2 regions of the Neorhizobium petrolearium genome follow, and region 1 is predicted to be linked to the other one. Evidence: predicted binding sites of a transcription regulator. Region 1 holds the regulator's gene; the other holds the start of a gene.

Region 1 (3,744 bases):
GCGATCGCCTTCGCCCGCTACAGAGCAACAAGACCAGCAGCTGGACCTTTCGGTGGTTCGCAGGCCTGACAAGACACGACAAACAGGAGATGCAGGCCCCTCGGCGAAGCCCTAAAGAAAAGCAGCATAGGCCTTCCAACGATCGCGAGAAAATTCAGACGTCGCCGAGGGCGTAGCCCGCTCCGCGGACGGTCCGGATCACCTGGTCAGCCTTGCCCAGGCTGATGCCCTTCCGGAGGCGACCGATGTGCACGTCGACGGCGCGCTCGTCCACGGTTGCACCATCACCCCAGAGCGACCTTTTCAGCTCCGTCCGCGAATAGACCCGTCCCGGATACCGCATCAGGAACTCGAGAAGCCGGAACTCGGTGGGGCCGAGCCTGACTTCCTTCTTCTGCCTGTGGACCCTGTGTGCTTCGCGGTCGAGGGTCAGGTCTCCGACCCTGATCATATGGCTCAGAAGATTCGGATGCATGCGGCGAAGAAGGTTCTTCACCCTTATGGCAAGCTCGACGGAGGGGAATGGCTCTACGAGGCAGTCATCCGCGCCGGCAGCGAGACCCGTCAGCCTGTCGCTCTCGCTTTCCGCCGGAACAAGCAGGACCACGGGCACCCGCATCGTTGCTGGTTCGGTACGAAGTCTTCGGCAGATCTCGATGCCATTCAGCCCCGGAAGGGACGAACTCAGCACCAGTACATCGGGAAGGCTCGAAACCAACCGCTCCATCAGCTCGGAGCCCGCCGAAAGCAGCGTCACGTCGAAACCTTCATCGACAAGGGAGAACCGCAGCACTTCGCGCAGCGTTTCATCGCCATCGATCACCACGACAACTCGCGCTCCCATCGCGGTGCTCTCCCTAGTGTCCTTCCATCGAGTATCCGGCGCCGCGGACGGTGCGGATGACATCCTGCATGTTGGAGAAGTTGAGCGCCTTCCTGAGGCGTCCGACATGCACGTCGACGGTGCGCTCGTCCACATAGATGTCGTGGCCCCACACCCCGTCGAGAAGCTGCGAGCGCGAGAAGACCCGGCCGGGCGCGGCCATCAGGAATTCCAGAAGCCGGAACTCCGTCGGGCCGAGCCGCACTTCGCGGCTCTTGCGATGCACCCTGTGCGTCTCCCGGTCCAGCTCGATGTCGCCGCAGCGCAGGACGCTCGACAGCACTTCCGGACGCGCGCGCCGCAGCATCGCCTTCACTCGCGCCATCAGTTCCGGCGTCGAGAACGGCTTTACGACATAGTCATCGGCGCCGGTCGCAAGCCCGCGGACCCGTTCGCTCTCCTCGCCGCGCGCCGTCAGCATGATGATCGGCAGTCGCTCCGTCTCCGGCCGCATCCTCAGCCGCCGGCAGAGTTCGATGCCGGAAACACCGGGCAACATCCAGTCGAGGATCAGAAGATCCGGCGTGCGTTCCTGAAGCCTGATCTCGGCTTCATCCCCGCGCAGAATCGTCTCCACCTCATAACCTTCCGCTTCAAGGTTGTAGCGAAGAAGCACGCTCAGCGCCTCCTCATCCTCCACGACCGCGATCTTCGGCTGCATTCCGTCTTAGCTCCGTCACCATTCCATCGTCATTCGGCGCCATTATTCCGTGATCGCGCCGAGCGTGTTCGACGTATCGTCCTTCGGACGCTCGCCTTCCGGCTGGGCGCCGGTCGTCATGTAGTAGATCGTCTCGGCGATGTTGGTGGCGTGGTCGCCGATACGCTCGATGTTCTTGGCACAGAACAGAAGATGCGTGCAGGTGGTGATGTTGCGCGGATCTTCCATCATGTAGGTCAAAAGCTCGCGGAACAGGGACGTGTACATCGCGTCGATTTCCTCGTCGCGGATGCGGATCGCCTCCGCCTTCTCGGCCGAACGGCTAGAATAGACGTCCAGCACTTCCTTCAGCTGCGTCAGCGCCAGGTCCGACAGGTGCTCGATGCCGCGCGCGAGCTTGCGCGGCACACCGGTGCCCTGCACCGCGATCACCCGCTTGGCAGTGTTCTTGCCGAGGTCGCCGACCCGCTCCAGATCGGAGGCGATGCGCAGCGATCCGACGATGTCGCGCAGGTCGCCCGCAACCGGCTGGCGGCGGGCGATCGTCACGATCGCCTTGTCGCCGATATCGCGCTCGGCATGGTCGAGGATCACGTCGTCGGAGATCACCTTCTGGGCAAGGGCGGCATCGGAATTGACCAGTGCCCGCACTGCATCCGCGCACATCTGCTCCGCAAGCCCGCCCATCTCCGAAATCCGGCGGCTCAGATATTTCAGTTCGTCGTCATAGGCAGACAGGATATGTGTCGAAGACATGGTCTTATCCTCAGATTGTCAGAAAGGGCCCGCAACCGGCGATCAGCCGAAGCGGCCCATGATGTAGTCCTGCGTACGCTGGTCATCCGGATTGGTGAACATCTTGTCGGTATCGTTCTCCTCAACCAGGTTTCCGAGATGGAACATGGCAGTGCGTTGCGATACGCGGGCCGCCTGCTGCATCGAGTGCGTCACGATGACGATCGTGAAGTTTTCGCGCAGTTCGTGGATCAGCTCCTCGACCTTGGCGGTGGCGATCGGATCGAGCGCCGAACAGGGTTCGTCCATCAGGATCACTTCCGGGCTGACGGCAACGGCGCGCGCAATGCACAGGCGCTGCTGCTGACCGCCGGAAAGGCCCGTACCTGGGCTGTCGAGACGATCCTTCACCTCGCCCCACAGTCCTGCCTTCTGCAGGGCCGAAGACACGATATCGTCCAGCTCCGACTTCTTTCGCGCCAGACCATGAATGCGCGGGCCATAGGCGACGTTCTCGTAGATCGACTTCGGGAAAGGGTTCGGCTTCTGGAACACCATGCCGACCTTGGCGCGCAGCTGAACCGGGTCCACCTTGGGATCGTAAATGTTCTCCGAGTCGATCGATATGTTGCCCTCGACACGGCAGTTGGCGATCGTGTCATTCATCCGGTTGATGCAACGCAGGAACGTCGATTTGCCGCAGCCCGACGGACCGATGAAGGCTGTCACGGACCGAGGGCGGATATCGATATTGACATCCTTGATGGCGTGCTTTTCGCCGTAATAAACCTGCACGTTACGGGCGGAAATCTTCGGTTCATTCATGAGTGGAGCTTTCGTCGGCGTCGTCGTCATCGTCGTTGAGATATTATTCATCATTACACACCCCTTTACCAACGGCGCTCGAAGCGGCGGCGAAGAATGATTGCGACCAGGTTCATTAGGATCAGGAATACCAGAAGCACGATGATGGCACCGGACGCACGTTCGACGAATGCCGGGTCGCCGCGCTGCGTCCAGTTATAGACCTGGACCGGAAGCGCCGACGCCGGATCGAAGAAGCCATCCGGCGGACCGGCGGGATATTCGCGCACGAAGGCGACCATGCCGATCAGCAGCAGAGGCGCAGTCTCCCCGAGAGCTCGGGCCAGCCCGATGATCGTCCCCGTCAGGATACCGGGCATCGCCAAGGGCAGAACATGATGGAAGATGGACTGCATCTTCGATGCGCCAACACCGAGCGCTGCGTCGCGGATAGACGGTGGAACGGCCTTGAGGGCGGCGCGAGTGGCGATGATGATCGTCGGCAACGTCATCAGGGTCAGAACAAGCCCCCCCACAACCGGCGCCGATTGCGGCAGACCGAAGAAATTGATCAGTACGGCAAGGCCCAGAATACCGAAGACGATCGAGGGAACCGCGGCAAGGTTCGAGATGTTCACCTCGATCAGATCGGTGAAGCGGT
Region 2 (3,744 bases), 1.8 Mb from region 1:
GAGAACGGTTGCCGCATAGGCGATGAGGATCGTTTCCCCAAGCAGGCGCAACCATGTCTCCCAGCGCCAGAACCATTCGGTGAGGTCGGGTCCGAGGCTCGTCAATCTCAGCGTCGGGATGGTCTTTTCGAGATATTCGCCAAGTCGCGGCAGGCCGGCCCACAGCTTCGGCATCGAAACGCGCTCGCCGGAAGGCAGCGTGACGTCGGTAAAGCCGAAGAAACCGCCGACATAGGCCGAAAACAGCACGGCGCCGGCAAAGAGGAGCGTGGAGGCGACCTGCAGGCGCCGCGCCTTCTTCCGGGTCTTCGCATATTCGGTCTCGAAACCGTGGATCGCTTGGGAAAGATCGCTCATCATCGATGTCCCGCAAATCGGCGACACCGGCCATTCCGGTGCCGCGCCTTTCTCCCGTATCAGCCCTGGCGGCGCTGTTTCTTCAGCCAGTCGCGCATCTCGATGATCCATTCGTAGCGCTTATGGTCGACCTCGATATAGCCGTTCACGGTCGGGTCGCCGGACGTGATTTCCTTGTAGACGGCGGGGTCGTTCTTCGGCAGGTCTTTGACGGCGGTCCTGACCGCTGCGATCAGGCCGGCCGGCAGGTTCTTGCGGGCGGTGAGGGGACCGTTGGTGATTTCCGGCGATTGCCAGATACGACAGATCTGCCCCGCAGCGATCATGCCCTTGGTTTCCATGCGCTGCGGAATGCCGTTCTTCTCGGTATTGATATAGGTGGCAGCAGCATCGAACTGCTTGTTGAAGACGCCCATCACGCCGGTTTCATGCGAGCCGGAGAAGGGAACGGCCGAAAAGAAGGTCTTTGGATCGTAGCCCTGCTTTACCAGGTTGAAATAGGGAACCGCATAACCGGACGTGGAATCCGGATCCGCAAAGGCCAGAACCTTGCCCTTCAGGTCGTCGATGCTTTTGTAACCGGAATCGCAGCGGACGGTGACGACCGAAAAGTAGCCGCTTGATCCATCCTTGTCGACGCCCGCGAGCAGCGGCTCGACGCCGCCATTCGTCTCGGTATAGGCGGCGGCATAGGCCGACGAGCCGAGCGAGGCGAATTCGATCTGGTCGGCGGCCAGTGCCTGGATCACACCGTCATAATTGCCGGCGGTGAAGATTTCGACGTCAACGCCGAGCTGTTTTTCGAGATAGGCTTCGAAGCCCTTCCAGCGGGCGACGCGGTCCTTCTCGTTTTCGCCCGAGAGGACGCCGTAGCGGATCGTCTTGTAGGTCTGTTTCCATTCCTGTGCATGGGCGGAGCCGGCAAGGGCAAGCGCGGCCGTTACGGCCATCGTCAAGAGGACGTTCTTCATTATGTTTCTCCAGGGATTGATTATACCCGGCGCTGTTGCCGGAGCTTGGCGTCACGCCATTGTCGTCTGCCTGGCTTGAGAGCCTGCGGGAGGAGCAATGGCTGTTGATGTCACGGATTCATCGATTTCGAAGTCTGCATCGTCGCCGACGCCATAGATCGAGTTCAATCGATCGCGCGTCAGCTCGTTGGGCAGGCCTTCGAAGACGATGCGGCCGGCGCGCATGGCGATGATCCTGTCGCAATAGGCCCGCGCCGTATCGAGCGTGTGGAGATTGACAAGAACCGTGATCCCGTCCTCCCGGTTGATCTTCCGCAGGGCTTCCATGACGCGGGTCGCATTCGCCGGATCGAGCGACGCAATCGGCTCGTCGGCAAGCATGATTTCGGGACGTTGAACCAGGGCTTTGGCGATGGCGACCCGTTGCTGTTGCCCGCCGGACAGCGTCCCCGCCTTCTGCAGGGCCTGCGGCAAAAGTCCGAGACGATCGAGCGCCTGGACGGCCATGGCCCTCTCCGCTTCGCTGAAGTGCCGCGTTATCGTTGGCAGAAAACCTTGATGCGCGACGCGGCCGATCAGGACATTGGTGAGGACATCCATCCTCTCCACGAGATTGAACTGCTGGAAGATCATGGCGCAGGACGCACGCCACAAACGCAGGTCGCGCCCCTTCAGTTTGGTGATATCGCGCCCATTGAAAAGGATTTTTCCGTTCGAAGGCTCGATCAGCCGGTTGACCAGCCGCAGCAGTGTCGATTTGCCCGCACCGCTTCTTCCGATGATGCCGACCATCTGGCCGGCATCGATGGTCACCGTCACATCATCGACAGCATCCACCTGTCCAAAGGATTTCTTCAGAGAGTATAGTTCCAGCATCTATCCCATCCAAAAAAACAACATGGATTTTGGTCTCCCATCGAAGGGATGGCAGTGCCTGCCTACTGGAAGTATTTCATAGTTGTCGTGCATGACAGAATTATTATATTTCGTGAATTTTCAAAAAAATATTTCAGAATATTTGAAAAACGTTCGAAACTTTCAAATGATTGCTTTATTTTTTGGAATAAATGACCACCTGTCGTGCAGGCCGGGCCTTTGGACCTGGCCTGCAGTGTTCTTCACGCAGCCACTTTGGGACGATTGCCAACGACCCCGTCCGACCAGACCTGTTGCCCCGCTCGGATGGTGGCCCGCAACCTCGGCATTCTGCCTCTTTCCGCAATGACGAGATCGGCGCGCAATCCTTCTTCGATACGGCCGCGATCTGACAGTCCGAGGGCCGCCGCCGGATTCGCGCTGGCGAGCGCCGCGGCAGCCGGCAATCCGCCGTTGCCGATCTCCGCAAGCGCCAGCACGGCGGGCAGGATCGCGGAGGGGTGATAATCGCTGGCGAGAATATCGAGCACGCCGGCCGCAAAGGCTTCACGCGCCGAGAGGTTTCCGGAATAGGAAAGGCCGCGCAGTGCGTTTGGTGCGCCCATGGCGGTCGCAAGGCCGAGGCGACGGGCTTCGGCGGCCACTTCGAGCGTGATCGGAAATTCGCTGATCGCCACCCCGAGGCCGTGCATCAGCGATACTTTTTCGAGCGTGTCGTCGTCGTGCGAGGCAATCGAGACGCCCTTGTCCCTGGCCAGCTCCGCCAGTCCCGTAACGACATGCGTTGCATCGCCATGGGCCTCGCGCTGGGCCATTCGTTCCTTCACCATCTCGACGGCGGCCGCGTAGTCGATCTTCCTCGCCTTCGCCATGTTGCGGGTGTGGATTTCGAGATCGCGATACTGGCCTTGTCCCGGCGTGTGATCCATCAGCGAGATCAGGCCGAGCGCGCCGGCCGCCATCAGCTTTTCGGCGACTTCCACCGCGGATGGGAAAGTGATCTCGAAACGGGCATGGACCCGATGGTCGACGAGGAGTTCGTCGCGCATTTTCCCCAACGTCTCGATCATCACGGTCGTATGCTCGACGGAGCGGACATGGCCATAGGTAGCCGGCGTGAAGGCGAGTGCCGCATAGGCGGTGGTGACACCGTTGGCCGCGAGTTTCTTGTCGAGATCGTAGATGCCGAGTTCGAGCGGCATGCGCACGTTGGCGCGCGGTTCGATTTCCTTCTCGATCATGTCTCCATGCATGTCGACGAAGCCGGGCAGGAGGAGCCGGCCATCGCCGCTGATATCCGCATCCGGTACGGGCGTGTCGCGGATCTCGGCGATCAGCCCGTCTTCGATCCTGACGGCCCCGCGTTCTATTACCCGATCGCGCAGGACGATCTCGAAATCACTCAACCACATCCTCTTCTGCCTCATCTGCAATCCTGATTGTTTCCAATTGAATTTCCCGGTCGATCAGACCGGCTACGTCTTCGGGATGATGGAAGACCCCGATCATTGCAACACCGGAGGCCTTGAGCTCGGCCAAG

The links. Region 1 encodes PhoB, which activates phosphate uptake and scavenging genes when phosphate is short. Its sites were predicted from a motif close to TGTCATNNANCTGTCAT; they were not measured.
Region 2: phnC (phosphonate ABC transporter ATP-binding protein) is a predicted target of PhoB. The motif match lies at 2,296-2,312, and genes of this name have one in related genera.

The regions. Positions count from the first base shown of each region.
Region 1 covers NZ_CP123000.1:1,363,238-1,366,981, reverse strand. Annotated here, with positions in the region: gene arsK (arsenite efflux MFS transporter ArsK) at 1-69, shown strand, start outside; gene QEO92_RS06960 (winged helix-turn-helix domain-containing protein) at 155-844, opposite strand; gene phoB (phosphate regulon transcriptional regulator PhoB) at 858-1,544, opposite strand; gene phoU (phosphate signaling complex protein PhoU) at 1,587-2,300, opposite strand; gene pstB (phosphate ABC transporter ATP-binding protein PstB) at 2,343-3,134, opposite strand; gene pstA (phosphate ABC transporter permease PstA) at 3,170-3,744, opposite strand, start outside.
Region 2 covers NZ_CP123000.1:5,151,551-5,155,294, forward strand. Annotated here, with positions in the region: gene phnE (phosphonate ABC transporter, permease protein PhnE) at 1-360, opposite strand, end outside; gene phnD (phosphonate ABC transporter substrate-binding protein) at 417-1,328, opposite strand; gene phnC (phosphonate ABC transporter ATP-binding protein) at 1,380-2,204, opposite strand; gene QEO92_RS24820 (alpha-D-ribose 1-methylphosphonate 5-triphosphate diphosphatase) at 2,447-3,616, opposite strand; gene QEO92_RS24825 (phosphonate C-P lyase system protein PhnL) at 3,603-3,744, opposite strand, start outside.